One region of the Nonomuraea sp. NPDC005983 genome, then DNA from elsewhere that is predicted to be linked to it. Evidence: riboswitches for the same ligand, from Rfam matches in the RefSeq annotation. Region 1 holds a riboswitch; each other region holds the start of a gene.
The links. Region 1 has a riboswitch for cyclic di-AMP ahead of ABZ297_RS32170 (C40 family peptidase). Riboswitches for the same ligand answer to the same signal wherever they lie in the genome.
Positions count from the first base shown of each region.

Region 2: linked by a shared signal. The riboswitch ahead of ABZ297_RS29960 (CHAP domain-containing protein) and the one ahead of ABZ297_RS32170 (C40 family peptidase) in region 1 are both predicted to bind cyclic di-AMP.
Region 3: linked by a shared signal. The riboswitch ahead of ABZ297_RS10530 (C40 family peptidase) and the one ahead of ABZ297_RS32170 (C40 family peptidase) in region 1 are both predicted to bind cyclic di-AMP.
Region 4: linked by a shared signal. The riboswitch ahead of ABZ297_RS34155 (hypothetical protein) and the one ahead of ABZ297_RS32170 (C40 family peptidase) in region 1 are both predicted to bind cyclic di-AMP.

Region 1 covers NZ_JBEXUP010000094.1:21,438-28,839, reverse strand. Annotated here, with positions in the region: gene ABZ297_RS32190 (NYN domain-containing protein) at 1-249, shown strand, start outside; gene ABZ297_RS32185 (C40 family peptidase) at 334-1,302, shown strand; gene ABZ297_RS32180 (cytochrome P450) at 1,319-2,527, opposite strand; gene ABZ297_RS32175 (helix-turn-helix domain-containing protein) at 2,788-3,576, shown strand; cyclic di-AMP (ydaO/yuaA leader) riboswitch at 3,838-3,998, shown strand; gene ABZ297_RS32170 (C40 family peptidase) at 4,051-4,572, shown strand; gene ABZ297_RS32165 (hypothetical protein) at 4,804-5,619, shown strand; gene ABZ297_RS32160 (M48 family metallopeptidase) at 5,630-7,093, shown strand; gene ABZ297_RS32155 (glycosyltransferase family 4 protein) at 7,090-7,402, shown strand, end outside.
Region 2 covers NZ_JBEXUP010000082.1:8,352-15,753, forward strand. Annotated here, with positions in the region: gene ABZ297_RS29945 (extracellular solute-binding protein) at 1-1,120, opposite strand, end outside; gene ABZ297_RS29950 (RNA polymerase sigma factor) at 1,396-2,631, opposite strand; gene ABZ297_RS29955 (YciI family protein) at 2,678-3,106, opposite strand; gene ABZ297_RS29960 (CHAP domain-containing protein) at 3,337-4,020, opposite strand; cyclic di-AMP (ydaO/yuaA leader) riboswitch at 4,034-4,170, opposite strand; gene ABZ297_RS29965 (Gfo/Idh/MocA family oxidoreductase) at 4,289-5,242, opposite strand; gene ABZ297_RS29970 (aldo/keto reductase) at 5,261-6,085, opposite strand; gene ABZ297_RS29975 (GNAT family N-acetyltransferase) at 6,340-6,879, opposite strand; gene ABZ297_RS29980 (hypothetical protein) at 7,047-7,402, shown strand, end outside.
Region 3 covers NZ_JBEXUP010000016.1:52,092-59,493, reverse strand. Annotated here, with positions in the region: gene ABZ297_RS10545 (class I SAM-dependent methyltransferase) at 1-540, shown strand, start outside; gene ABZ297_RS10540 (branched-chain amino acid aminotransferase) at 562-1,659, opposite strand; gene ABZ297_RS10535 (3-isopropylmalate dehydrogenase) at 1,835-2,881, opposite strand; cyclic di-AMP (ydaO/yuaA leader) riboswitch at 2,981-3,117, shown strand; gene ABZ297_RS10530 (C40 family peptidase) at 3,170-3,727, shown strand; gene ABZ297_RS10525 (ROK family transcriptional regulator) at 3,740-4,903, opposite strand; gene ABZ297_RS10520 (sugar ABC transporter substrate-binding protein) at 5,004-6,089, shown strand; gene ABZ297_RS10515 (ATP-binding cassette domain-containing protein) at 6,090-6,809, shown strand; gene ABZ297_RS10510 (sugar ABC transporter permease) at 6,806-7,402, shown strand, end outside.
Region 4 covers NZ_JBEXUP010000106.1:19,996-27,397, reverse strand. Annotated here, with positions in the region: gene ABZ297_RS34170 (TrpB-like pyridoxal phosphate-dependent enzyme) at 1-497, shown strand, start outside; gene ABZ297_RS34165 (DeoR/GlpR family DNA-binding transcription regulator) at 726-1,505, shown strand; gene galT (galactose-1-phosphate uridylyltransferase) at 1,502-2,572, shown strand; cyclic di-AMP (ydaO/yuaA leader) riboswitch at 2,639-2,777, shown strand; gene ABZ297_RS34155 (hypothetical protein) at 2,783-3,727, shown strand; gene ABZ297_RS34150 (iron-containing alcohol dehydrogenase family protein) at 3,957-4,991, opposite strand; gene ABZ297_RS34145 (VOC family protein) at 5,318-5,773, shown strand; gene ABZ297_RS34140 (hypothetical protein) at 5,770-5,910, opposite strand; gene ABZ297_RS34135 (DUF2716 domain-containing protein) at 5,994-6,446, shown strand; gene ABZ297_RS34130 (hypothetical protein) at 6,604-7,179, shown strand.

The DNA.
Region 1 (7,402 bases):
ACCGTGGTCTTCGACGGCGCCGAGCTGAACGCGCCCGTCCAGGTGGTGGCGCCGCGCGGCGTGCGGGTGCTGTTCAGCGCGCCCGACGAGATCGCCGACGACCTCATCCGCCAGCTCGTACGCGCCGAGCCGCTGGGCCGGGCCATCGCCGTCGTGTCGTCGGACCGGGAGGTGGCGGAGTCGGTGCGGCGCATGGGAGCCAGACCGGTTCCGTCAGGTCTGCTGCTGCGCCGCCTCGGTAGGGCCTAGATTACAAATCTGCAGAACGGGTGAGACCTTACCGGCCACTTCTGTACTATTTCGCCCCAGATCTGATCTCTGGGAGGCGACGCTGTGAGGTTTGGCCGGGTGCCGATGGCCGCGGGTCTAGTGGCCGGGCTGATGCTTTCACCAACGGGTGAGGCGCTGGCTGAGCCGAGACCGACCCTGCGGCAAGCCCAGGCGAAGCTCGACAAGCTGAACGACCAGGCCGACAAGGTCGTCGACCGGTACAACACGGCGAACGAGAAGTACAAGGACGCCAAGAAGCTCTACGGCAAGCTGAACGACAGCTACAAGCGCAAGCTGGCGACCGTGGCGGACCTGCGCGCGCAGGTGGTCTCGATGGCGATCGACAACTACCAGCTGGGCAGCGACATGATGTCCTGGCCCTCCATGCTGGGAGCCGACAACCCGTCGGGCATGCTCAACGGGCTGGTGCTGGCCGGGCGGATCACGCAGGCCCGCGCCGAGACACTGGTGGCCTTCGACAGGGAGAACCGCAGCCTCAAGGTCGACCGCGACAACGCGCAGACCGCTCTGTCGGCCGCCGACGACAAGCGCGACGCGGTCGAGAAGGAACGCAGCGAGATCCTCGCCCTCATCAAGCAGCAGAAGAAGCTGCTCAAGAAGCTCGGCGCCTACCGGACCGGCGACCCGAACAGCACCGGTCTGAAGTACACGGGCCCCGCCTCGGGCAACGCCGCCGCAGTCCTCCGCTTCGCCTACGCCCAGATCGGCAAGCCGTACGTCTTCGGCGCCACCGGGCCCGGCGGCTGGGACTGCTCCGGCCTCACCCAGGCGGCGTGGCGGGCCGCGGGCGTCTCCCTCCCGCGCACCACCTGGCAGCAGTGGGCCTGGGGCGCCGCCCGCAAGGTCTCCGTGAACGACCTCCAGCCCGGCGACCTGATCTTCAGCAACGGCCTCGGCCACGTCGGCATCTACGCGGGCAACGGCAAGATGGTCCACGCCCCCCAGACCGGTGACGTGGTCAAGATCTCTCCGCTGACGGGCCGCAGCCTGGTGGGCGCGATCCGTCCGTAGCCGGCCCGTTCGAGGGTCAGGCCGCGTCCCAGGTGACCGGGAGCCGATGCACGCCGTAGATGTCCGAGGTGGTGCGCAGCGGCACGTCCTCGGGCGGGACGGCCAGGCGCAGCGTCGGGAACCGGGTGACCAGGGCGGGGAAGGCGACCCGCATCTGGACGCGGGCCAGTTGCTGGCCGAGGCACTGGTGGACGCCGTGGCCGAAGGACACGTGCCCGGTGGCCTGCCGGCGCAGATCGAGGGTGTCGGGGTCGGCGAACCTGGCTGGGTCGCGGTTGGCGGCCTGGATGGAGATGGTGACGGTCTCACCGGCCCTGATCAGGTGGCCGTCCAGCTCGACGTCGTCCACCGCCGTCCGCACGCCGGTGTGGGGGATGCTCAGGTAGCGCAGCAGCTCCTCGACGGCCTGGTCGGTGCGGCCGGGATCGGCGCGCAGGGCGGCGAGCTGGCCCGGGTGGCTCAGCAGGGCGAAGGTGCCCAGCGCGAGCATGTTGGCGGTGGTGTCGAGGCCGGCGCCCAGCAGCAGGGCGCCGATGTTGGTGAGCTCCTCGTCGGTGAGGTCGCTCGTGGTCAGGTCGCTGAGCAGGTCGTCGGTGGGCTGGGCGCGCTTGGCCGACACCAGCCGGCGCAGGTACCCCTGCAGGGCGGTGATGGCGGCGTACTGCTCCTCCGGTGCGGCGTCGTGGTCGTTCAGGGCCGCCGTGTGACGCTGGAACATCTCGTGGTCGGCGTAGGGGACGCCGAGCAGCTCGCAGATCATCAGTGCGGGGATGGGCTGCGCGTACGCCTCCACCAGGTCCACTGGCGGCCCGTGCCGTTCCATGGCGTCCAGGTGCTCGGCGGTGATCTGCTCGACGCGCGAGGTGAGCCGGCGCATCCGGCGGACGGTGAACGTGCCGGTGAGCAGGCTCCGGTAGCGAGTGTGCTCGGGCGGGTCCATCCCGATGAACATCCCGGGCGGAGCCGGCGGGAACTGCCCCGCGGAGGCCGCTCCGGGCACCGGGGAGCGCATGAGGTCATGCCTTGAGCTGAAGCGGGTGTCGGCCGTCACGGCGCGGGCCAGGGTATGGCTGGTCACCAGCCAGCCCACGTGCCCGTCGGGGTAGGTCATCCGGCTCAGCGGCCGCTGCTCACGCAGCCGCGCCAGCTCCTCGGGGGGATCGAACGGGCGGCCCGCGGGACGCGTCACGGGCAGCCCCGCCAGGACGGGGAGGGATTCGGTCATCTCTGCTCCTTCTGGACGAGCGAGCTTCGGCATCGAGATAGTACGCGTTCAACTGTCAGCAAAAGCTACGTTGCATTCAATGCATTTGTCAATCGCTGATCTGACGATTTCCCTGTTTAACCAGCTGAATGAGGTAGAGAATTGCAATGGATTTGGGAGTGAATGCAACGTCCAGCCGTCCTCTGTTGCAATGGAGTGCATGCGAACGCAATACTGGCGCCCGGTGTGTCGAGCGGAAGAGCAACGGGAGGCGAGCGCGGATGCCGGGAGGCAGGCTGACCTACGAGGATCGCCAGAGCGTCGCCGCAGGCCTCGCCGAAGGGCTCGGGTACGCCGAGATCGCCAGGCGCCTCGGGCGGCCGACGTCCACGATCAGCCGGGAGGTGGCGCGCAACGGCGGCCCTGGCGGCTACCGGGCCGACCGGGCGCACCAGGCGACCGAGGGGCGCGCCCGCCGGCGCAGGTCGGCCCCGTCGCCGCCACCGCAGGCCGCCACCGGCGGATACGGGCGCGACCCGGAAGCGGTGCGCGAGCTCGAGGAGGGGCTCACGGCGCTGCTGGTCCAGAACGGGGTCCCGCGGATGACGGCCAGGGTGCTCACCTGCCTGTACACCACCGACTCCGGCGGCCTCACCGCCGCCGAACTGGTCCAGCGGCTGCGGGTCAGCCCGGCGTCGATCTCCATGGCCGTCGGCTACCTCGAGGAGCAGGCGCTGATCAGGCGCGAACGCGACCCCCGTCGGCGGCGCGAGCGGTACGTCATCGACGACGACGTCTGGTACCGGGCCTTTCTGGCGAGCGCCCGGAGGAACGTCATGCTGGCCGACGCCGCCCGGAAGGGGGCCGAGGTCCTCGGCGCCGCCACACCCGCGGGAGCCCGGCTGGAGGACATGGGCCGGTTCCTCGGCTACCTCGGCGACGACATGGTCCAGACGGCCGAGCGCTGGTGGCAGGTCCTCGTGGCGCACCGGACGGCGGGCCGCCGGTACGGCGGGACGGGTGACCCGCGCCACGTGACGGATGTGACAAGAGTTACAGATGGGACCTGACTCGAACCCGTGTCGTCAACTGTGAGAAGGGTCACATTTGAATAACGACAACCCGGCTTCCAGCAGCGATTAATCCCCTTACTGACACCTTTATCTGATCTTTACAGGCTGACTCGGGCTTTGCCAGCCCGTGAACTTTCGGCGTAGCTTCTGGCGTCGCGGTGCCAAGCCATGGCGCCGCGAACCGACATCGGTCCCCCCGATGTGGACGAGATAGTCATCCGCTGGCCCGCCGCCACCCCCACCGAGCACGACACCCGGCGGTGAGGCCTGCCGAATCCGTGCAGCCAGGAGGCACGGAGCCGGGGACCCAGCGATCCCGTTCCCCCGGGATCAGGGGTGAATCGGCGCGTAACGCGTCGTAGGGCGACTTCCAGGCCCGAATCCGTCAGCTAACCCGGTAGGCGTTCGTGGAAGATCCAAGGAGAAATCCTGTCTACCCACCCGCATAACCCCCGTCTGTCCCGTTTTGCCGTGAGTGGCGTTGCGCTCACGATGTCCGTGGCGGCTGGAGGGCTGATCCTCCATGCCCCGGCGGCGCAGGCGGCGACGACGAGCGAACGGGCCGGCACTTCCACGACCGCGGCGGCGAAGACCGTCGGGTCCGCGAAGACGGCCACGGTCTCTCGGCAGATGGCGAAGGCCCGCAAGGCCGTCGCCGTGGCCAAGGAGCAGGTCGGTGACCCCTACCGGTACGGCGGCACCGGGCCTGGCTCGTTCGACTGCTCCGGACTCGTCCAGTACGCCTGGAAGAAGGCCGGAGTGAAGATCCCGCGTGTGACGAACAGCCAGTTCGCGCGCATCAAGAAGAAGGTCTCCTGGAGGAGTCTCAAGCCGGGCGACCTGATGTTCTTCCGCGGGCTCGGACACGTCGGCATGTACGTCGGCCATGGCAAGATGATCCACTCGCCGAGGACCGGCGAATCGGTGCGTATCGACAAGCTCGGCGGCTGGCGCAAGGCGTCGTTCGTCGGCGCGGTACGTCCCGGCCTGTGACCGATCACGAAACGCCCCGCCCCTGCCAGGGGCGGGGCTTTCGGGTGCCGTCACCCGGCGGGCCGCGTTCCACGTGGCGGCCCGGGGCCTGGCGAGCGGTGCCCGGTTTCGCGGCCACGGCCGCACGGCCTTGGTGACCGGCGGGGCCTGCGTTCCCGGATCTGTGACCTTCGGTCTCCCGGCCGTCTCCGATGGGCCGGGCCGCTACCATCTGGCATGGTGTCCGTGCAGGTGAGCCGTCGAGCCGCGCTGGCGGGGCTGGCGCTCCTCGCGGCGGCCTCGGCCAGCGCGCCGCCGCGCGACGGCGGCCTGCCGCTCGCGCATGACGGGCTCCGCGATCTCTGGTCTGACGGAGCCCGGACCGTACGCGGCGCCCGATCGCTCGTCGTGGGGCATCGCGCCGATGTGAGGCTGCTCCGCGACCTGGCACGCAGGTCCGACGCGGCGGGGGAGCGGGTCTCCGCCGTCCTGGGCGGCCAGGTGCGCCCGCTCGTGCTCGTCCCCGACTCCATCGCCGACGGCGCCCGGCTGGCGGGGCTGACAGGGGTGGCCGGGCTCGACGGGCTGGCCGCCGTCGCCGACGACGGCCGGGTGATCGTGATGCCCACCGCGTTCGCCCGGCTCACCCCCATCGGCCGGGACGTCGTCCTCACCCACGAGCTGACACACGTCGCCGCAGGCACCGACCACCTGCCCATCTGGCTGTACGAGGGCTTCGCCGACTACGTGGGCTACCGCGACGCGGGCCTCGCCGTCCCGGTGGCCGCGGCCGAGCTGGCCGCCGAGGTCCGGGCCGGGCGGCTGCCGCGCGAGCTCCCCGGGCCCGCCGCGTTCGCGTCGCGTGAGCCCGGACGGCTGGCGCGCGCGTACCAGGAGGCGTGGCTGGCGTGTCGCTTCCTGGCCGGACGGTTCGGCGAGAGGACCCTGGTGAGGCTCTACCGTGATGCCCAGAGCCGCGGCGTCGACGCGGCTCTGGCGGCGCTCGGCCTCTCGGTCGAGACACTGACGGCACGGTGGCGCGACTACGTGCGGGACGAGCTGGCGTAAGGGGACGCAGATGGACGATCGTCAGGACATGAACGACATGCCCGACGCGGGCCCGCCCAGACCCGCCGCCCAAGGTCGGCAGGCCGCTTCAGCCGCCTCCGAACCGGGCGCGCCAGCCGACCCTGTCCCGGATCCCCCGGACGGCACCGAGTCCGGCGGCAGAGAGAGCAGCGGCAGAGGGAGCGGCGGGGGGCCGGGGGAGCCGGAGACGGAGGAGTGGCTGGACCGGCGGGCACGGCGGCAGGCCGGGGGCGCGTTGATGCTGCTCGGGGCCGCCATCCTGGCGGTGGCGGCGTTCAGCACACCCTGGCAGGTGCTGCCGCCCGGGGCGCCGGACGTCCCGCCCGACCCCGTGCGAGACTTCACCGCCGCGCAGATCGCCAGGGCCGACGCCTTCGACGCCGCCACCGCCATCCCCGGCTACCTTTCGCTGGCGCTCGCCGTCGTCTTCGCGGGCCTGCTCGTCGTCACCCCGTTCGGGGCCAGGGTGCTCGGCTGGCTGCGCGGCCCCTGGTGGCTGCGGGTGATCGAGGGCGTGCTGGTGCTGACCGCGATCAAGGAGGCCCTGCGGTGGCCGCTCGGCATGTGGTTCGAGACGCGGCTGCGCGCCTTCGGCCTGTCGACGCAGGACTGGGCCGGCTGGACGGCCGACAGGTTGAAGAACCTCGCCGTCAACGTGGTGCTGCTGTCGATCATGCTGGTGGTGCTGATCGCGCTGGCCCGCAGGTTCAGGCGGTGGTGGCTGCCGGCCGCCGTCGGCGCGTTCCTGTTCACGGTGGCCGCCTCGTTCGTCTACCCGGTGGTGTTCGAGCCGCTGTTCAACGACTTCCACGCCATGCCCGCCGGCCCCCTGAGGACGAACCTGCTCGCCATGGCCGAGCGCGACCACGTCCCGGTCGAGGACGTGCTGGTCGCCGACGCCTCCCGGCGCACGACCGCGCTCAACGCCTACGTGTCGGGCTTCGGCGCCACCCGCCGCATCGTCGTCTACGACACGCTGCTCAAGGCTCCCCAGCCCCAGGTGGAGCTGGTGGTGGCGCACGAACTCGGGCACGCCAAACGCGGCGACGTCCTGACCGGCACGCTGATCGGCGGGCTGGCCGCCGCGTTCGGCGCGGTCCTGCTGTACGTGGTGTTCGGCGCCGTACGCCGGCGCACCGGGGTCGTCTCGGTCGCCGACCCGCGGGCGGTGGGCGTCCTGATCGGCCTGATGGGCCTGGGCACCCTGCTGTCGGGCCCGGCCCAGAACGTCGTCAGCCGGCACATCGAGGCCCGAGCCGACGTGCACGCCCTCGACCTGACCCGCGACCCCGTCACCTTCGCCGCGATGCAGAAGCGGCTGGCCGTGACCAACATCTCGGACGTCTCTCCCAACCTCTTCGACTACGTGATGTACGCCTCGCACCCCACCGCTCCCGAGCGCATCGCCATCGCACGGTCCTGGGCACGGCTGAACGGCGTCGGCGAGCCGTGACCGGGGTGGTGTTCGTCACCAACGACTTCCCGCCCAGGCCCGGTGGCATCCAGTCGTTCGTGCACGGCCTGGCGCTGCGCACCCCCGGCGTGGCCGTCTACGCCCCTGCCTGGCGGGGGGCCGCCGAGTTCGACCGGCGCCAGCCGTACCGGATCGTCCGGCACCCCACCTCGCTCATGCTGCCCACGCCCGAGGTCGCGCGGACCGCGGCCAGGCTGGTCGCCGAGGAGGGCGCGCGGACGGTGGTGTTCGGCGCGGCGGCCCCCCTCGGCCTGCTCGCGCCGAAGCTGCGCGCGGCCGGGGCGCGGC
Region 2 (7,402 bases), on a different contig from region 1:
CGGAGTCCTGCTGCGCCTTGGTGTTGCTCGGCATGTTGCCGAAGTCGGTGAAGATGCTCGCCTCGGTCTGCGCCTGGGTCAGGTAGTCGGCGACCGCCGCGGCCTCCTTCGGGTGCTTGCTCTGCTTGGGCACCGCGAGCCAGGAGCCGCCCCAGTTGCCGCCGCCGCCGGGCACCGCGGCCACGTCCCACTCGCCCTTGCCGCCGTCGCCGGCGTTGCCCTTGACCACGCCGAGCATCCAGGACGGGCAGCCGACCGTGGCGAACGCGCCCTTCTGGGTGCCCGCCGCCCACTCGTCGGTGAAGTTGCGCAGCTTGGCGGTCAGGCCGAGCCGGCTCATCTTCGTGGCGAAGTCGAAGGCCGTCTTCACCGCCGGGTTCTTGTCGACGATGAGGTTGTTGTCCTTGTCGAAGTAGGAGACGTTGCCGTTCTTGGCCGCCTCCTGGTACAGGACGACCTGATAGAGGGTGTTGGTGCCGTCGGTGAACTTGGTGTCCTTCACCTTGGCCTGGAACTGCTGGCCGACCTTGACGAAGTCGTCCCAGCTGGCCCACAGGGCGCTGACCTTGTCCCGTTCCGTGGGCAGGCCGGCCTTCTTGAACAGGTCCGTGCGGTAGCACAGGCTCATGCCGCCGATGTCGGTGCCCAGGCCGAACACCTTGCCGTCGGGGGTGACGCCGTTCTCCCACTTCCAGGCGGGGAAGTCGGCCTTGCGGGAGTCCAGGCCGAACTCTTTCAGATCGGCCCACCACTCGGGGTGCGCCTTGGCCAGGCCCATGCCGCCCTCGTCGATGCCGACCACGTCGCCCGCGCCGTTGCCCGCCTGCAGCCACTGGATCATCTGCGGCCAGTACTGCTGCTCGAACTGGTCGGTGAGGTGCTCTTCCTTGATCTGGACGTCCTTGTGCTCGGCGTTCCACTTGGCGATCGCGTTCTTGTAGCCGAAGTTCGTGCCGCCGCCGAAGGTCTGCACCCTGATCGTGACCGGTTGCGCCGCCGCGGAGGAGGCGGGCGCGCCGGCAGAAGGGCTTCCGCTGGAGCCGCAGGAGGTGACGGCCAGCGCCGTCGCGGCCAGCGCGGAGGCCGCGGCCAGGCCGCCGCGCCGCTTGCTGATCATCATGGGGGAACCCCTCTCGGGTGGATGTGGGAGGTGCGGGGCGGCCCGGTGCTGCCGGCCGCGATGGGATGATTTGGGAGCGCTCCCACAAAGGGTGCCCGTGCCGCATGACCTCGTCAATCCACCGCAACGTAACCGTTACCAACCGCACGAACCGTCGTGGTGAAATCGGATTTCGCATCGCAGATGCCCCAGACGGCTGTATGGGAGCGCTCCCATCACAACAGGTGTCTTTCGTGACGCCTCCCGGGCAGGCCACGTGGTGACAGAGAGCGCGCTCAGCAGGCGGCGGCGCGCTCCAGGAGGAGCGCGCGTTCGCGCTCGTTGCGCGTCAGCGCCGCCGCGCGCTCGAACTCCTCGCGGGCCTCGGCCGTCCTGCCCAGCTTGGCCAGCAGGTCGCCGCGGACGCTCGGCAGCAGGTGGTACCCCTTGAGCGCGGGCTCGGAGACGAGCTGGTCCGCCAGTTCGAGCCCCACCGCCGGGCCGTACGCCATCGAGAGGGCGACCGCCCGGTTCAGCTCGACGACGGGCGACCGGGAGAGCCTGGCCAGCGCCTCGTAGAGCGCGGCGAGGCGTGCCCAGTCGGTCTCCTCAGGGGTGAGGGCCCTGGCGTGGCAGGCGGCGATGGCGGCCTGCAGGGCGTACGGGCCGAGCGCGCCGCCGAGCTCTTCGGCCCGATCCAGCGCGGCCAGGCCGCGGCCGATGAGGAGCCTGTCCCAGCGCGCCCGGTTCTGCTCCAGCAGCAGGATCGGCTCGCCGGACGGGCCGACACGCGCGCCGGCCCGCGAGGCCTGGATCTCCATCAGCGCGACGAGCCCGTGCACCTCGGGCTCCTTGGGCATCAGCCCGGCCAGCACCCGCCCCAGCCGCAGGGCGTCCTCGCACAGGCCGGGACGCATCCAGTCGTCGCCCGCCGTGGCCGAGTACCCCTCGTTGAAGATCAGGTAGATGACCTCCAGGACGGACGACAGCCGCCCCGCCAGTTCGTCTCCCTGCGGCACCTCGAACGGGATCTGCTTGTCGGCCAGGGTCCGCTTGGCCCGGACGATCCGCTGGGCCACCGTCGGCTCGGCGACGAGGAACGCCCGGGCGATCTCGTCGGTGGTCAGCCCCCCGAGCACCCGGAGCGTCATCGCCACCCGGGCCTCGGTCGACAGCACCGGATGGCAGGCCGTGAACACCAGCCGCAGCAGGTCGTCCTCGATCTCGTCGGGGTCGGACGGCGGCTGCTCGTCCTCCAGTTCCCGCCCCAGCTCGACGAGTTTGCGCTCGAACCGCTCGTTCCGCCGCACCATGTCGACGGCCCGGCGCTTGGCGACGGTCATCAGCCACGCGCCGGGATTGCGCGGCACGCCCGACGCGGGCCACTGCTCCAGCGCCGCGACCAGCGCGTCCTGGGCGAGTTCCTCAGCGACCCCGACGTCGCGCATCATCCGGGCCAGCCCGGCTATCAGCCGGGCGGCCTCGATCCGCCAGACCGCCTCGATGGCGCGGTGCGTGTCAGAACCCGTCACCCGCCTATCAGAGCAGCCCGCGGCCGAGCGCCGCAACGGCCGCAGGTCAGAACTCGCGCCTGTCTCTCAGGAGTTCGCGCAGGTCCGCCTCCCGCTGGGCGGTCTCGGGGGTCATGGACTCCTCCGGCAGGTCGGACGGGTCGAACACCTGCCAGACGTCCAGCCCGACACCGTTGCTGCCGGGCGGGACGGGCAGGCGCAGCGCCCACTCCAGGGCCTCCTCGCGGGACTTCACCTGGATCAGCCAGATGCCCGCGATGAGCTCCTTGGCCTCGGCGAACGGGCCGTCGATCACGGTGGCCTTGCCGTCGCTGTAGGAGATCTGCGCGCCGTGCGAGCTCGGGTAGAGGCCCTCGGCGGCCAGCAGGACCCCGGCCTTGGCCAGGGCCTCGTTGTACTCGATCATCTTGTCGACGAACTCCCTGCTGGGCAGCGCCCCGGCCTCGGTCTGCTCGTTCGCCTTGCCCACGATCATGAACTTCACTACGCGTCTCCTTCGGTCGAGCGTCCGGCCTCATGGCAGCGTCGAACGCGCGCGGCGCGAATCGACAGCGGAGTCGAAGTCTTTCCGAGACCTCTCGACCCGGGCAACCGCGAAAGCCTGCGAAGCGCGCACCCGAGGGGAGCGGGCGCGCGCTTCGCAGGCAGGGGGATGGTGAGGGAGAGGGGGAGGGGGAGTTGGGGGATGGCGGGGGAGAGGGGGGCTCAGCCCGCGTAGTCGGGGTAGCCGTAGCCGACGACCTGAGACGTGGGACGGACCCGCTGCTCGACGACGCCGTTGCCGGTGTTGCCCTCGACGGTCGAGATCGTGCCGTCGCCGTTGTCCTTGACGACGAAGCCGACGTGGTTGATGTCGTCCAGGCTCTTGCTGCCGCTCCAGGCGAAGAAGACGACGGCGCCGGGCTTGGGCGCGGTGCCCCAGTGGTCGTTGTGCTTGAACCACTTGGCGTGCTCGACGGTGTAGGCGTCGGAGCCGATGGAGCCGCTGAGGCCGGTCTTGTCGCCGATCCAGGAGACGAACATCGAGCACCAGGCGGCGTTGATGTAGTCGGCCCTGGTGCCGCCGTCGCGCTGGATGGTCTCGGCGGCGCGGGCCGAGTCGGCGTACCACTTCTGGAACTTGGTGCCGCCGCCCAGGGCGTTCTCGGAGGTGCCGATCTGCGCCTTGGCGAGGGCGATCACCTGCGCGGCCGTGACCTTGACCTTGGCGCTCCGCTCGTGGTCGGCCGGGCGCACCTGCGAGTGCTGCGGGTGGGTCAGCGCGGCGGAGGGGGTGGTCTGGGCGTTGGCTGCCGTGGGTGCGGCGATCGCGGCGGCGATGACGGTCGCGCCGAGGGCGGCGCGGGCGTAGCTGAACTTCGGGGCACGAGCAAGTCGGTGCATGGCCATCGTTCGGGGATACTCCTTGCTTCCATGCCGCTTACCGGGTTAGCTGACGGGTTCGGACATGGAAGCTGTCCTACGGCACTGACGTGCCGATTCACCCCAAGGAACGTGGGTCCCCGGTTCCGCGCGAGGCGGATTCAGCGGTCACAGGTAGTCCTGTGATGTGTCTTGCGATGGACAGGCGACGAACCGGACAAACCGGACGTTACGCCTCGAATGACTTAGAAGGTAATACATCGGGCAAGCGGATTACAAGTGCATAAATGCCCAGCTAGGAGAGTTGCCGCCTAGCGTCCGTCAGAAGCCCCATCATGGCAAGGGAATCGTCAAGGGTTATGACTTGGCTCTCAGTGCGTCCCTCGGCCAGCGCCGCCCGCACCTCGCGCAGCTCTCCGACGTAGCCGCTCTCGCCCGGCTCCAGGACGTGGACCTCGTCCTCCATCGACGGCCCCGACAGCACCACCCGGCGCGGCGCCCAGAACGGCGCGTCGATCTGCGCCCGCATCCCGGTGCCCACGACGTAGGCCTCGTTCGGGTACGACCCCAGGAGCGACGCCTCCACCAGCGCCCGCCTGCCGCCCGGGTACAGCAGCACCCCGCCGACCTCCGCGTCGACGCCCGAGGGCGCCAGCGACCCCGTCACCTGCAGCTCCGACGGCATCCCCAGCAGCAGCTGGGCCAGCCCGAACGGGTAGATCCCCAGGTCGAGCAGCGCACCCCCGCCCAGCTCTGGCGCCCACAGCCGGTGCGCCCGGTCATAGGGCAAGGCGAACCCGAACGACGCCTGCACCGACCGGATCTCGCCGAACCGGGGGTCGCCGGCGATCCGCTGGATGAGCGGGTTGAACCGCATCCACATCGCTTCCATCAGGAAGACCCCGGCCTCCCGGGCCAGCCGCACCATCCGCTCGGCGTCGGCGACGGAGGCCGCGAGCGGCTTCTCGCACAGCACCGCCTTGCCCGCCGCGATCGCGGCCTCGGCCACCTCCAGGTGCTGGGCGTGCGGCGTGGCCACGTACACGGCGTCGACGGCCGGATCGGCGCACAGCTCCGCGTACGACCCGTAGGCCGACTCGGCGCCCAGCGTGGACGCCAGCGCCGCCGCCCTGCCGAGGTCACGCGAGCCGACGGCCGCCACACGCATCCCCGGCTCCGCCGCGATGACCGCGCCCACGGTCTGCGCGATGCCACCGGTGGCGGCGATACCCCAGGCGAGATCTCTCATGGAGAGAGCGTAAAGGATCTACCCCAGAAAGTTGAAGGTGTCCGGATCCGGCCCGATCCGGAGACCGCGGTTCATCGCGCCGATGGCGGCCATGTCCTCGACGTCCAGGGTGAAGTCGAACACCTGGACGTTCTCCTTGATCCGCGACGGTGTGACCGACTTGGGGATCGCCACGTGGCCGAGCTGCACGTGCCAGCGGAGCACGATCTGGGCGGGGGTCTTGGCGTGCTTGCCGGCCAGCACGGCCAGCGCTGGGTCGTCCAGCAGCTCCCTGCCCTGCCCGAGGGGGCTCCACGCCTCGGTCAGGATGCCGTTGGCCTCGTGGAAGTCGCGCAGCTGCTTCTGCTGGAAGTAGGGATGCAGCTCGATCTGGTTGAGAGAAGGAGAGATGTCCGTCTCGTTCAGCAGCCGCGTGAGGTGCTCGACGGCGAAGTTGGACACGCCGATCGCCTTGGCCCGGCCGTCACGGTAGATCCTCTCCAGCGCCCGCCAGGCTTCGACGTACTTGTCCTGTTCGGGCACTGGCCAGTGGATGAGGTACAGGTCCACGTAGTCGAGCCCGAGCCTGGACAGGCTCCCCTCGAAGGCGCGCTCGGCCTGGTCGTGGTCGGCATTCCACAGCTTCGTGGTGATGAACAGCTTCCTGCGCGGGACGCCCGAGTCGCGGACCGCACGCCCGACGCCCGCCTCGTTGCCGTAGGCCTGCGCGGTGTCGACATGGCGGTAGCCGGCCTGGAACGCGGTCTTCACGGCCTGTTCGGCCTCGTCGTCGGGGACCTGCCAGACCCCGAAGCCGAGCTGCGGGATCTGCACGCCGTCCATGTTGAGCATGAGCGAGTTCATCGAAACTCCTTGAGTATGGTGACTCCCGCCCCGCCTTCGGGCGGGAGAGGAGCGCGGCATGGTGTCGCCTGCTTCCTGTCGAACACGTGCTCGACGCATTGCTGAGCGTAGTAGCTTGCGTGCGTGGCGCAATGGGTGACACGTGCGTTCACCATGACCTCCGGAGGAAGTCCGGTCCTTTGGGGCCGGGAGGTATCCGGGCCCCGCCAGGAAAAAAGCCGGACGTGGTGAGGCTGCGGCGGTCCCGGGCCCGTCTACGTGAGGGGCACGCTGCCGGTTCGCGTCCCCAGGCGTCTGATCAGGCGTGCTTCCGGTACTCCCGTGCCGTCCTCTTCGTCGAGGCGGGTGACGCCGTCCTTGGTGAATCCGGCCTTCTCGTAGAACCTCAGGGCGGTGGCGTTGGGGGTGTAGGCGTAGACGCAGATCGGGTCGTGGCCCCGGGTTTCGAGGTCGGTGAGGGCATGGGCGAACAGATCGCGGCCCAGGCCCGTGCCGATGAGGTCCGGTTCGATGTACAGGCCGTACACCTCTGCGGCGCCGGCCCCGAGGTCGGCGTCGTCGTCCGCCGGTCCGGTGCGGCAGAAACCGACGACGGTTCCGTCGTGCTCGGCCACCCACAGCCGATGGTCTTGCGGCATGGCCGCCAGGTACTCTGCCCAGTCCGCCGCGTCCTCGGCCGGGTCCAGGGCGTCGAGGAACGCCTCCGACATGAAGCCGGCGTACGCCGAACGCCAGGCGCGGACCTTGAGACGGCCGATGGCGGGCGCATCGCCCACCGAGGAAGCTCGGATCATGAACGGACCCTACAAGATCCTTAAGCGTGGTGGATGCGGTCGTTCCCGTCAAAGAGCGGAGGAGTCACTGTTCACGTGGCGTTTTTCGCGGCGTAAGTCGGCGGGGCTAGCTTGAAGCGGTCGTGAACGGGCCATCACCCGGCTGGGAGAACAGACTGGGAGACAGAGTGGGCAAGCAGGCGTCGGCCTGGGTGGAATCTCCCCTGCAGATGCTGTGCGCCGTCGAGGCCCACCATGCCGGGCTGCTCGGCCCCGAGACCGCGGTCGTGCCGCGGGCGGGCCTGCGGGCGCTGCGGGCCACCCGCAAGGAGCTGAACCGGCTCGACCTGCCCGACGGGCTGGAGCTGACGGAGCCGCGCGAGCAGATGCCGCGCAGGATGCAGGCCGTCGGAGACGCCTTCTCCGGCAAGGTGCAGCTGCGCTGGCTGACATCCAACCCGGGCCACATCGTCATCGTCGACGACGGGCTGGCCACGCTCCGCCTGCTCGAATTGCTGGCCGCGGGGCCGTTCCGGCCGCTGCT
Region 3 (7,402 bases), on a different contig from region 1:
ACCGGCGACAGCGCCGGCATGCAGATCACCGCGGATCAGGGCAGGCTGCTCACCATGATCACGCAGCTGGTCGCGCCGGACGTCGCCGTCGAGGTCGGGACGTTCACCGGCTACTCCTCGCTCTGCATCGCCCGCGGGCTGTCAGGTGGCACCCTGCACTGCTTCGACGTGAGCGAGGAGTGGACGTCGATCGCCCGCCGCTACTGGGAGACGGCGGGCGTGGCCGACCGGATCACGCTCACGATCGGCCCCGCGCGCGACACGCTCGCCGCCTTCCACGAGCGCGTCGACCTGGCCTTCCTCGACGCCGACAAGCCCAACTACCCGGCCTACTACGAGCTGCTGGTGGATCGGCTGCGGCCCGGAGGGCTGCTCATGGTCGACAACACCCTCTGGAAGGGCCGCGTCGCCGACCCGGCCGACAACGAACCGGCCACCGTGGTGATGCGCGAGTTCAACGACCTGGTGGCCGAGGACCCGCGGGTGACGGTCGTCGTGCTGCCTGTCGCTGACGGGCTCACGCTCGTCCGCAAGAACTAGCCGCCACCCGCGCGGCCCGGGTCAGCTGATCTTGTGGACCCAGCCGTGCTTGTCCTCCCTGGTGCCGTACTGGACGCCGACCAGCTCCTCGCGGATCCGCATGGTCACCGGGCCGGGGGCGCCGTCGGCGATGGTCCAGGCGCGGTCGGCGCCCTTGACCGAGCCGACCGGGGTCACCACCGCGGCCGTGCCGCACGCGAACACCTCGGTCAGCTCGCCCGACTCGCTCGCCGCCTGCCACTCGTCGGTCGAGATGAGGCGCTCCTCGGCCTCCAGGCCGAGTTCGGCGGCCATGGACAGGATGGAGTCGCGGGTGATGCCCGGCAGCAGGGTGCCGGTCAGCGCGGGGGTGACGAGCTTGTCGCCGAAGACGAAGAACAGGTTCATCCCGCCCATCTCCTCGACGTACTTGTGCTCGTGCGCGTCGAGCCAGACCACCTGGTCGCAGCCCTGCTCGACGGCCTGCCGCTGCGCGACGAAGGCCGCCGCGTAGTTGCCGCCGCACTTGGCGAAGCCGGTGCCGCCGGGCGCGGCGCGGGTGTACTCGGTCGACAGCCACACCGAGACGGGCTTCACACCGCCGGCGAAGTACGAGGCCGCCGGTGAGGCGATCACCATGTACCTGTATTTCCGCGAGGGGTAGTTGACCCCCAGCCCGACCTGGGTCGCGATGATGAACGGCCGCAGGTACAGGCTGTGCCCCTCGGCGGTGGGCACCCAGTCGCGGTCGGTCTGGACGAGCACTTCCAGCGACTCGACGAACGTCTCCTCCGGCAGCTCCGGCATGGCCATCCGGACGGCCGACTGGTTGAAGCGGGCCGCGTTGGCGTACGGGCGGAACGTCACGATCGAGCCGTTGCCCTGCCGGTACGCCTTGAGCCCCTCGAACAGCTCCTGCGCGTAGTGGAAGACCGCGGTGGCGGGGTCGAGCGAGAGCGGCCCGTACGGCTGGAGCCGCGCGTCGTGCCACCCCTCGCCCTCGGTGTAGTCGATGGTGACCATGTGATCGGTGAAGACCTGTCCGAATCCGGGACTCACCAGTGCCTGCTCCCGCTCGGCCACGGTGCGCGCGTGGTCGGATAGCTGCACGTCGAAGCTGAGCTTCTGAGCAATGGTCATGGCGAAGGTCCTTCTCTCTGCGATCTCGACAGCACTGCGCGGGGCAGTCCGTACTTCCTATTGTCTCGCTATTTGGGATGGCAAGGGGTAGGTGGGGTGTTTTGACCGTGCGGACACCAAAAAGCGCCCGGCAGTCCGTCACCGGACCGCCAGGCGCTTGCGGAGCTAGGCGGCCCTAGCTCGATACTCGCGCGGTGATGTCGTCGCCGATCTCGTGCGTGGTGCGGCCCGCCCACCCGGTCAGGCGCTCCAGGATGTCGTCGGCGACGGCCTGCTCGACCTTGGCCGCCTCGGCGTGCAGGCCGAGGTGGTCGAGGAGCATGGCGGCCGACAGGATGGTCGCGGTCGGGTCGGCCTTGCCCTGGCCGGCGATGTCGGGGGCGCTGCCGTGCACCGGCTCGAACATGCTGGGCGCGGTGCGCTCGGGGTTGATGTTGCCGCTGGCGGCCAGGCCGATGCCGCCGGCGATGGCCGCGCCGAGGTCGGTGATGATGTCGCCGAAGAGGTTGTCGGTGACGACGACGTCGAAGCGCTCGGGCTGGCTGACGAAGAACATCGAGGCCGCGTCGATGTGGTAGTAGTCGGTGCTGACCTCGGGGTACTCCTCCGCCACCCGGTTGACGGTGCGCTGCCACAGGTCGCCGGCGAAGGTCAGCACGTTCGTCTTGTGGATGAGGCTGAGCTTCTTGCGGGGGCGCGACTTGGCCTTCTCGAAGGCGTACCGCACCACGCGCTCCACGCCGTAGGCGGTGTTGAGCGACTCCTGGGTGGCGATCTCGTACGGGGTGCCGCGGCGCATGACGCCGCCGGTGCCCGCGTACAGACCCTCGGTGCCCTCGCGGACCACGATCATGTCGATGTTCTCGGTCGGCGTGTCGGCCAGCGGGGTCTCGACGCCGGGGAAGAGCTTGACCGGGCGCAGGTTCACGTAGTGGTCGAACGCGAAGCGCAGGCGGAGCAGCAGGTCGCGCTCCAGGATGCCCGGCGGGACGCTGGGGTCGCCGACGGCGCCGAGCAGGATCGCGTCGTAGCCGCGCAGCTCTTCGAGCACGGAGTCGGGGAGCGTCTCGCCGGTTCGGTGGTAGCGGGCGGCACCCAGGTCGTAGTGGGTGGGCTCCAGCTTGACGCCGACCGCTTCGAGGACCTTCAGCCCCTCTGCCACGACTTCGGCGCCGATGCCGTCGCCGGGGATGACCGCCAGGCGGATGTTACGCGACTCCATGGACGGTACCTTACCGGCTCGTCTCGGCTGACGAACACACCATCTCACTGTCCGGACAGTCCAATTTAGGCTATTTGCGACCTTTTGACCGTTTCGTTAGAGTCCGTCAGGCCTAATCCACGCAACGGCTGCGTGGAGCCGGGGACCCACTTCACCTGGGGCGAGTCGGCATCGCCGTAGGGCTACTTCCAGGCCCGAGCCCGTCAGCTAACCCGGTCGGCCAGATGGAAGGACACTCCCCTGTCTCGCATCGCCGTCCTCGTCGTCCTGGGAGCAACAGCCGCCGGAATGGCCCTCGCCTCCCCTGCCAACGCCGACACCGACACCCCCGACAGCATCCCCAGTTCCTCTCCCACCTCTACCCTCACCGGCCCTCAGGTCAAGCAGCTCCAGCTCAAGAAGACCCCCAACCCGGCCTGGAAGGTCGCCCTCAACTTCGCCATGAAGAAGCGCGGCATCCCCTACGTCTGGGGAGGGACGAGCGACAGCGGCTACGACTGCTCCGGGCTCACGCTCCGGGCGTACGAGAAGGCGGGGATCGAGCTGCCGCGCACCGCCGCCGAGCAGTACAACGCCTTCTCCAAGAAGATCAGCTGGGACCACCTCAAACCCGGTGACCTGGTCTTCTTCCACGGCCTCGGCCACGTGGGCATGATCTCCCGCCCCGGATACATGGTCCACGCCCCGCACACGGGCGACGTCGTGAAGGAGGAGCAGCTGTCGGACTGGCGCAAGGACTCCTTCGTCGGCGCCGTCCGTCCCGACCCCAAGGGCGTCAAGCTCTGGAAGGAGATCAGCAAGCAGCGCGCAACGCCGGCCCCTGCCATGCCCACGGCGACGTTCTGACCCGTAGCGGCCTCATCCCCTGCGAGCGTCGAAGATGAGGTCCCAAGCGCGGGCGCGCGCGTGGGCGACAGCGCCGAGCAGGACGCCGCTGTCGCCCAGCGCGCTCGCCACCACCACCGGCCGCAGCGGCCCCAGCTCGGCCACGCGGCTCTCGATCGCGGCCCCGAGCAGGTCGAGGTTGCGCCCGACGCCGCCGCTCAGCACGATCACCTCAGGGTCGAGCACCGCCGCCACCGCCACCAGCAGGCCGCCGATCCGCCGCCCCTCGGCCTCCACGACCGAGCGGGCCACCGGATCACCGGTCGCGGCGGCGGAGAACACCTCCTTGGCCGTGGCGAGGTCGAGCCCGGCCGCGCTGGCCGCCCGCACCACGCCGGGCGCGGCGGCCACGGCCTCGGTGGCGCCGTGCGCCAGCGCGTCGTCGGACGGGATCGGGTCTTCGGCCGCTGGGACGTACGACACCTCACCGGCGGCGCCCCGCGCCCCGACGTACAGCTCGCCGTTGACCACGATCCCCATGCCGACCCCGGTGCCGATGGAGACCAGCGCGAAGTTCGCCTTGCCCTGCCCCTCGCCGTAGGCGTGCTCGCCCACGGCCGCCAGGTTGATGTCGTTCTCGATGACGAGATCGACCTCCAGCGCCGAGCGCAGCCGTTCGGCCAGGTCGGGGCCCGGCAGGTTGGGGGCGAACTCCAGGCGTCCGAGCGCCGGGTCGTACACGCCGGGCGAGCCGACGACCGCGCAGGTGATCGAGGACCAGTCGAGCTCGGCCTTCCCGGCAGCAGCCCTGGCCAGGTCGCCCACCAGCACGGCCAGCTCCGCCGAACTGCGCGCGGTGTTGCGGCCGTCGGTGCGGCCGGCGAACGTGCCGCGCAGGTCCGCCACCGCCACCCTGATCCAGTCGCGGCCGATGTCGACGCCCGCCACGTGCGCGGACGCCGCGTTCATGTCGTAGAGCGAGGTCACCGGCCCCGGCCTGCCCGACACCTCGCCGACCAGGTGCACCAGGCCGTCCTCTTCCAGCCCGGCGAGCGCGGCCGAGACCGTGGGCTTGGACAGCCCGGTGATCTTGGCCAGGTCGGCCCGCGACGCGGGGCCGTGCTCGTGGAGGTGGTCGAGCAGACGGCGCTCGTTCAGCACCCGCAGCAGCCGCGGATTACCCAGCTCACCTCGCATGTGACGTCCTCCTCCAGGCAAACTCTAGCCAACACGCTGGTAGTAAACTACCTTTCTTACCAGCACCGGGGGCCGGCACACTCGAAAGGGACGATGTGCGATGCACCGAGCCTGGCGACTCCTCCCCGCCGCAGCGGTCCTGCTGGCCGCCGCCTGCGGGAACACCACGACGACAGCGAACCAGAAACCCCAGGACCAGCAGGGCGGCAAGACCATCGCGCTCTTCCTGCCCGAGTCGAAGACCACGCGCTACGAGGCCTTCGACCGCCCGCTGTTCGAAGCGAAGGTCAAGGCGCTCTGCGCCGACTGCAAGATCCTCTACAGCAACGCCGAGCAGGACGCCGCCAAGCAGCAGCAACAGGTCGAGGCCGCGCTGACCCAGGGCGCGAACGTGCTGGTGCTCGACGCCGTCGACGCGAACGCGGTGGCCCCGCTGGTCAACCAGGCCAGGCAGAAGAAGATCCCGGTGGTCGCCTACGACCGGCTGATCTCCGGCATCGACTACGCCTACTACGTCTCGTTCAACAACGTCAGGGTGGGCGAGATGCAAGGTCAGGCCCTGCTCGAGGCGATGAACGCCAGGGGCACCACGGCCAAGGGCCAGATCGTGATGATCCACGGCTCCCCCACCGACCCCAGCTCGGCCGACTACAAGAAGGGCGCCAAGAACGTCCTGGACGGCAAGGTCAAGGTCGGCAGGGAGTTCGACACCCCCGACTGGAGCCCCGACAAGGCCCAGCAGCAGATGGAGCAGGCGATCACCGCTATCGGCAAGGACAACATCGTCGGCGTGCTCTCGGCCAACGACGGCATGGCGGGCGGCGCGATCGCGGCCATGAAGCGCGCGGGCTACAAGCAGCTGCCGCCCATCACCGGTCAGGACGCCGAGCTGGCGGCCGTCCAGCGCATCCTCACCGGCGAGCAGTACATGACCATATATCTGGACATCAGGGCTGAGGCGGAGAAGTCCGCCGAGCTGGCCGTCTCCCTGGTCAAGGGCGAGCAGCCGGCCGCCACCAGCGAGGTCAACAACGGCACGGCCGACATCCCCGCCTTCCTCCTCGACCCCATCGCCGTCACCGCCGACAAGGTCAAGGACACCATCGTGAAGGACGGCTTCTACACGGCCGACCAGATCTGCACCGGCGAGGTCAAGGCCGCCTGCGCGAAGGCGGGCATCCAGTAAATGCTCTCGGCGACAGGCATCTCCAAGCGGTACGGCGCGGTCCAGGCCCTCGACGGCGCGAGCCTGGACCTGCGCGCAGGCGAGGTCACGGCCCTCATGGGCGACAACGGCGCCGGCAAGTCCACCCTGGTCAAGACCGTCTCCGGGGTCGTCGTCCCGGACGAGGGCACGATCACGCTCGACGGCCGGCGCGTCAGGATCACCAACCCGCACGACGCCCAGGCGCTCGGCGTCTCGACCGTCTACCAGGACCTCGCGCTCTGCGAGAACCTCGACGTGGTGGCCAACCTGTTCCTCGGCACCGAGCGGCGCCGCTGGTCGCTGCTGCGGCACATCACCATGGAACGCGCCACCCGCGAACTGCTCGACCAGCTCGACGTCCGCATCAGGGACATCAGGGTGCCCGTGGCCATGCTGTCGGGCGGTCAGCGCCAGTCGGTGGCGATCGCCAGGGCGCTGATCGGCGAGCCGCGGCTGGTCATCCTCGACGAGCCGACCGCCGCCCTCGGCGTCGAGCAGACCGCCCAGGTGCTCGCCCTCATCGGGCGGCTGCGCGAGCGCGGCCTCGCGGTGCTCGTCATCTCGCACAACCTGGCCGACGTGCGAGCGGTCAGCGACCGCGTGGTGGTGCTGCGCCTGGGACGCAACGCGGGCGACTTCAGCACGGCCGAAGCCTCGCAGGAGGACATCGTGGCCGCCATCACGGGAGCAGGGGCATGACCGACACCTTGGTACGCAAGCCGTACACCCCGAAAGCCACGGTCGAGCGGCTGCGACAGGGCGACGTCGGCGCGTGGCCCGTCGTCGGCGGGCTGGTCGCCATCGCGATCGTGTTCAGCCTGCTCAACGAGCGCTTCCTCGCGCCGGAGAACCTCACCAACCTGGCCCTGCAGATGGCCGCGACCGGGACGATCTCGCTCGGCATCATCATGGTGCTGCTGCTCGGCGAGATCGACCTGTCGGCGGGCTCGGTCAGCGGCCTGTGCGCGACCGTGATGACCATCGTGCACGTCAAGCAGGGCTGGAACCCCCTGCTGGCCATCGGGCTCGCGCTCGCGGTCGGCGCCGGGATCGGCCTGGTCCACGGGCTGATGTTCACCAAGCTGCGGATGCCGTCGTTCGTGGTCACGCTGGCGGGGCTGATGGGCTGGCTCGGGCTGCTGCTCTACCTGCTGCGCGAGGGCGGCACGATCAACCTGCCGTTCACCGGGTTCATCTCGAAGCTGAGCGACACCTGGTTGCCGTCCTGGCTGTCGTGGGTGCTGGTCGCGGGCCTGGTGGCCGTCTCGGGAGGGGTGGCGCTGGCGTCGCGG
Region 4 (7,402 bases), on a different contig from region 1:
ACCCGACGTTCCGCGCCGTCGAGCCGGCCGCCTGCCCGTCGTTCACCCGCGGCGTCTACGCCTACGACTTCGGCGACACGGCGGGCTTCACGCCGCTGCTGAAGATGCACACCCTGGGCCACCGCTTCGTGCCGGACCCGATCCACGCGGGCGGCCTGCGCTACCACGGGATGTCGCCGCTGCTGTCGCACATGTACGAGCTGGGCCTGTTCGACGCGGTCGCCAAGTCGCAGAGCGAGTGCTTCGAGGCGGGCGTGCGCTTCGCCCGCGCCGAAGGCATCGTCCCGGCTCCCGAGCCGACGCACGCGCTGGCGGAGACCATCGCGGAGGCGCTGCGCTGCAAGGAGGCCGGCGAGGAGAAGGTGATCCTCACCGCGCTCTGCGGCCATGGCCACTTCGACCTGGCCGCGTACGACCGCTACCTGTCAGGGTCGATGCAGGATCACACGCTGCCGCAGTCACGCCTGGACGAGGCCCTCAGCGACCTGCCGGGCTAGACGACGCCGCGTCAGCGGGCAGTGGGGCGCTTTCCGTGGTTGGCCTTCTTCTTCTTGCGGTCCTTGCCCTTGCGAGCTCGTCTGGCCATGGGCTCACCTCCGTGATCGGCGCGTGCTTCGCTTCCAACGTCTCGCGCCTCGGGCCGCCGCACAAGCCATGCGGCTACCTAACATTCCCCAACAAACCCGTGTCATAATTTGGTGGAATCTGTTGGAAGGAGCGACGGCGTGCTCGCACAGCAGCGGCAGCAGACGATTCTGGAGCGCGTGCGCAGCAGCGGCGGCGTCCGGGTGGCCGATCTCGTGCGCGAGCTCGGCGTCTCCGACATGACGATCCGCCGCGACCTGGAGGTGCTCGCCGAGCGCGGCCTGCTGGAGAAGGTGCACGGCGGCGCCACGGCGCTCGGCCCCGGCTCGACCGAGGAGCCGGGTTTCACCGCCAAGTCCGCCCGCCAGCAGCAGGAGAAGGAGGGCATCGCGCGCCAGGCCGCCCAGCTCGTCAGGCCCGGCACCGCGGTGGCCCTGTCGGCGGGCACCACCACCTGGGCGCTGGCCCGCCACCTCATCGGCGTGCCGGACCTCACGGTCATCACCAACTCGATCCCGGTAGCCGAGGTCTTCCACCGCAACCCGCGCGCCGACCGCACGGTCGTGCTGACGGGTGGCGTCCGCACTCCGTCCGACGCGCTCGTCGGCCCGGTCGCGGTGGCCGCGATCCGCCGCCTGCACGTCGACACGCTCTTCCTCGGAGTGCACGGGATGAGCGTCCGCGCCGGGTTCACCACGCCGAACCTGCTGGAGTCCGAGACCGACAGAGAGCTGGTGGCCGCGGCGCACCGGCTGGTCGTCCCCGCCGACCACACGAAGTGGAACACCGTCGGCATCAGCACGATCGCCGAGCTGACCGAGGCCGACGTGGTCATCAGCGACGCCGGGCTGTCCGAGGACGCACGCTTGGAGCTGGCCGAACGGGCCGGAGAACTGATCATCGCGGAGGGCTCGCAGTGAAGCGCACCATCACCCATCTGGCCGACGGCCGAGAGCTGATCTACTTCGACCGGCGCGACGACGCCGACAGGAGCGCGATCGACCGGCGGCCGCTCGACCCCAGGCCGGTGGCGTCCGAGCTCCGTTACGACCCGCTGACCGAGGAGTGGATCGCGATCGCGGGGCACCGGCAGACGCGCACCTTCCTGCCTCCCGCCGACGAGTGCCCGCTGTGCCCGTCGACTGACACGCGGGCCTCGGAGATCCCGGCGCACGACTACGACGTGGTGGTGTTCGAGAACCGCTTCCCCTCTTTTTCCGGAAATTTCGGCACTTACGGTGAGGTGGGTGGACTGAGCGGGGTGCGGCCGGGAGCGGGACGGTGCGAGGTCGTGTGCTTCACGTCCGATCACTCCTCGTCGTTCTCCCGCCTCTCCGACTCCCAGGTCGAGCTGGTCATGGAGGCGTGGGCCGACCGGACCGCCGAGCTGTCGGCCATCGACGGCGTGGAGCAGGTGTTCTGCTTCGAGAACCGGGGCGAGGAGATCGGCATCACACTCCCCCACCCGCATGGCCAGATCTACGCCTACCCGTACGTGACCCCGCGTACCAAGCTCCAGCTCGCGGCCGCCTCCCGCCACTCGGGCGGCAACCTGTTCGCCGACGTGCTGGCCGCCGAGCAGGCGGAGCGGACCCGCGTGGTCGCCTCGAACGAGCTGTGGACCGCGTTCGTGCCCGCCGCCGCCCGCTGGCCGTTCGAGGTGCACGTGTATCCGCACCGGCAGGTGCCCGACCTGGCGGCGCTGTCGGAGGAGGAGCGGGCCGCGTTCGCACCGCTGTACACCTCGGTCCTGCGGGCGCTGGACGGGCTGTTCGGCGTGGCGATGCCGTACATCTCGGCCTGGCACCAGGCGCCGGTGCGGCAGCAGCGCGAGCTGGCCTACCTGCACCTGGAGCTGTTCAGCATCAGGCGCGCGCCCGGCAAGCTGAAGTACCTGGCGGGCTCGGAGTCGGCCATGGGGGCGTTCGTCAACGACGTGCTGCCAGAGGAGGCGGCACGCATGCTTCGATCACAGGTAGATCACTAATTGATCTCCGATTGAGTTCACATGACCTTGGTTTTACTACTAACATCCCTTTTGCACCGGCCGTAACAGCCGTTGCCGCCTAATCCCGGGCGTGTTGCCCGGGAGCCGGGGACCCACCGCAACCGGGGTGAATCCACTTCGGTGGTAGGGACATCACTCCTGCCCGAACCCGTCAGCTAACCCGGCCGGCAGAGGGAGAGGAACACGTACGTGGCGGCTGCGTCCCCCGCGAGTCTGGCCATCGCTCTCGTCACCGCCGCCTCCGCGGCCTTCAGCCCGGCCGTCGCCACGGCCGCGCCCAAACCCACGGAGGCGCAGCTACGCGCCGAACTCAAGAAGCTCAACGCGAAAGTCGACAAGCTCATCGAGAGCTACAACCTCAAGCGCGTCGAGCTGGCCAAGGCGCGACAGGACGCGGAAGCGGCCGGGAAATGGCTCGCCACCGCCGATCAGATTCTGGCCACGGCCCAGAGGCGGGTTTCCGAGCTCATCCAGCTGCGCTACCAGAACGGCGATCCGTCCTTCCTGCTGCCCACCGACGGCGCCGCCGCCGCCGTCCTCGAACAACTCACCAGCGAGCAGCAGGCCATCGTGCGGAGCGTCGCCAGCGCCCGCGACGAGAAGAAGCGCGCCTCCGACGAGGCGGCAGCGCTCGAGTCCAAGATCCGCACGGACACGGCGGACGTCGCCAAGCAGCGCGACGGCGCCCAGGACGTCATCAAGGACATTCAGAAGAAGCTCACGGAACTCGTCCCGACCGGACCGGGCCGACGCTCCGACGGCAGCTGGGCACCCGAGCTGCCCTCCGGGTCCGACAACATCACCGCCCGCATGCGGGTCATCCGCGGGCTGATCGAGAAGAACTTCGCGCTGCCGTTCGAGGTGGGCTGTTTCAGGGCGGGATCGAGCGGCGAGCACCCCCTCGGCCGGGCCTGTGACTTCATGATGAGCACCGGCGGCACCATGCCGAGCAGCGCCAACAACGCCCTGGGCGACCGCATCGCCGCCTGGGCCCTGCAGAACAAGGCCAAGCTCGGCGTGAAGTACGTCATCTGGAAGCAGCGCATCAACCAGGGCTCGGGCTGGGAAGCCATGTCGGACCGCGGCAGCATCACCGAGAACCACTACGACCACGTGCACATCTCGATGTACTGAACGTAGGGGATATGGCATCTGGTGATGTATCCACGAGTTGAGATGGCCTTTGTGCTGGCAGTAGCCGTGCGATTGAGGCTTCAGGTTGCTGGCGTTGTCATGTCGCCTGTGGTGCGCTGAGCTGCTTTTCTTCTTGTTCTCCGGACACCCGCCATGGCCAGGCAGGGGCTGTTTCGCTTCATAGCGAGCGGCTGTCGCATCGCCCTACCGGCGGTCCCTTGTGCGGGAGTTAGCCCGCGACTGTCTTGACGTAGGCGTCCACATGGTCGGCAAGCTGGGACTCGGATAGGTCAAGGTGCTCGAGGATGGTGTACCTGCCCGGACGGGTTCGTGGCGCGTACGCCACGGCCTTGGCGAAGTCGGTGTCTGACAGGCCGAGATCGCCGGGAGTACGCGGGAGGTCGTGCCGTTTCAGGCAAGCGGAGATCAGCTGGACCTTGTCTTCGTCCTGACGTAGGTAGGTGCAGAACAGGGCACCGACTCCGGCGAGTTCTCCGTGACTGGCCGTGCCGGGGTAGAGCTGGTTGATGGCATGCATGATCTCGTGGTCGCCGCCGCTGGCAGGTCGGCTCGACCCGGCCACCGCCATTGCCATCCCGGACAGGATCAGCGACTCGGCCAGCACGGTGAGGAACTCGTCGTCTCGGGCCTGGCCTGGCTGGTGCAGGACGACCAGTGCCGCTGATCTGGCCATCGACACCGCTAGCCCGTCGATGTGCTCGCCGGCCTCGGCGGCGGCCAGTTCCCAGTCGGCCACTGCGGACAGGTCGCTGATCGCATCGCCGATCCCGGCCGTGGAAAGTGCCGCCGGGGCGGACCGGACGCGGTCGAGATCCACCAGGACGGCCGTCGGCATCACGACGCCGTAGGAGCCCGTGCCCGACTCATGTCGCAGGGTGCTGACCGGCGAGGCGATGCCGTCGTGTCCCAGGCTGGTGGTTACCGCCACCATCGGGATGCCTGCCATGTGCGCGGCGAACTTGGCCACGTCGATGGTCTTGCCACCGCCGATGCCGGCGATGACTTCGAACTGGCCGGCCCGCAGTCGCTGTCCCAGCTCAACGGCGGCGGTGAGCGTACCGTCGGGAATGCGTAGGACCTCGGCCCCATCGATTCGCAGTTCCTCGCAGATGTCGTCACCCTGGCTGGGACCGACGGCGACGGCCACTCTGCCTTGCCGGGCGATCTGCAGGTCAGCCAGCAGCGTGCCGAGGCTGGCGACCGCGCCGGCTCGGACGTCGACGAACAGGGGTGCGGCGAGCATGCGAGCCAATAGCGGCATGGTTGTCCTTGTCCTCAGATGAATCTTGACGTCTACAACCGGGATGAGCTGATCGAACCCGTGAGGCTAGCAGTATCCAGCGATCTTCGTGTTCGGGACGTCAACAGCCGCAATCCGCGCTGCAGCAAACGGCCGCCTTTATATCCGGAAGGAGTCGTTTGCACTGCTAGCTGCGCTACGCAGGCAACCGCTCGACGAGAGCGTGCCTACTTCACCTAGAGGGCCTGTTGCGAAAGTGGATCTTTAGCGGGGTGGTCTGGGCAAGGGCCGTGGCCGATTTTGTCAGACCTGTCTGGAATCCTCCGGGTATGGAGATGACGCTGCAACTGGTGATCGACTGTGCTGATCCGCAGAGGCTGGTGAGCTTCTGGGCCGAGGCTCTGGGTTATGTTCCCGAACCCCCACCGGGCGGGCATTCCACATGGCGGGAGTATTGGGCGGGCATGGGGGTGCCCGAGGAGGAGTTGACCGGCGATGCCGGGGAGGCGCCGGAGTCGATCATCGACCCTGCGGGACAGGGGCCGCGGGTGTGGTTTCAGCAGGTCCCAGAGCCGAAGGTCACCAAGAACCGGGTGCACCTCGACTTGAAGGTGGGCGGAGGGCGTGAGGTCCCGTTGGCGGTCCGCACTCAGCGGGTCACCGCCATGGTGGAACGGCTCACCAAGTCCGGTGCCACCGTGCTGCGGATCACGGATGAGCCGGAGATGGAGCACTACGCCGTCGTTCTGCAGGACCCCGAGGGCAACGAATTCTGCGTCGTTTAGGACCCGTTGGGCGGTGCTGGTAACAGCCACTCGTTGATGACCGCGACCAGCACCGTCGCCTCGTAACGGACGGCGAGCTTGTCACAGCGGGTCGCCACGGCGCGGTGCCGCTTCAGGCGGTTGATCCCGCATTCCACGGCATGGCACTCACGGTGGTCGGTCTTGTCGTACTTCGGCGGCCCGCCCCCACGCCGCTCTCGCCTGCGACGACCTGGCGGAATTGATCCGCCGGCAGCGGGAGCTTTTCGCCGCACGTTGTGAGCTGATCGAGTGGAAGGTCTTCTCTCACGACTCACCACTGCTCGGCGAATCGCTGCGAGCCGCAGGTTTCGTTTCGGCGATCATCGAGCGCGGACTACGCGCCGGCGCTCGGCCCGGTGATCGCCTCTACCGCCTCAAGTGGTACATCAGCGGCTCTCGCATCGACCCGACCCGCGTCGGCGGGCCAGGGCAGCCACGCTGGGCAAGTTACGCCTGTCTCGTCGATGAACACGTCATCCAAGTCACCGAAGACCTCCGAATGGGCACGTTCGGCAACTGGCGGGAAGCCTCCTTGTGCGTCTTCGGCGACGAACTCCTCGCGCACGTGGACGAGGAACTCACCGAGCTTCTCGGCACCGTCCTACGACGCGGCGGGCGCCCGGTCGGCAACGTCTGGAGCTTCGGTCCCTGACAATGAGTGCCTTGCGCGTCTCTGCCCGCTGGTTAGGCCGGAACCTGCACGAAACCGGCTCGAAGTAGGGATCCAGGGCGAGTTTCGGGCGAACTTGTCCGACGTTCCTTGCGTCAGAATGGTCATGAACTCATGCGCCGAGCACAAGAGCAGCCCGATGGCCCGCCGACTCCGTGCCTGGGCTGGGACCGTCGCCATCTCGACATCACTGGCGCCGATCCTCGTCATGGGCACCGCCACGGCGGACAGTGCGGCGGCTCCAGCCACGGCCGCCGCCTTCGAAGAGACCGACCAGGCGACGAACCGCTTCGACGGGATCGACTGGCCGGCCGTGGTGGAGCGGGCGCTGCACTGCCCCAAGCCACGGCCGAACGACACCTGGTATGTCGTGCGCGCCCGCGTCGCCGCTGTAGGCGACCTCACTCGTGACGGACGGCCCGAGACCGTGGTCGTTTCGTCTTGCCCGAGCCCTACGTCGGGCAATCCGGTAGTTTCCTTCGTTTACGACGGCGCCTCCAAACGCTCAGCCCCCCGCCTGATCGGCGCGTTGGGCAAGAACCGCTACTTCAAGTCCCAGAACGTCAGCATCCAGCAAGGACAGGTACACCTAAGCGGCCGGGTGGTCAGCGACCAGGCTCCCAACTGCTGCCCCGATCTGATCGTCCGCCAGACCTACAAGTGGAACGGCACGAAGTTTCTCAGGACGTCCGAGAAACTGACCCGCACCTCATGAGCACCAGCCCACCGGCCCTGCTCAGACACCGGTCCGGAGGCGCCGGCCGAGCGTGCCCACGGCAGAGCGCCACTCCGCTCCCCTGCGCTCTGATCAGCGCCGGCCGCATCCCGCGGACCTGTCTCTGACACACCTTGCGGGTCACGCACCGACAAGGCGATCGCGGACGGCTCGGACATCTTGCGCGCGGTAGTCAGCGGCGATGTCGTCGGGTCTGACCCGG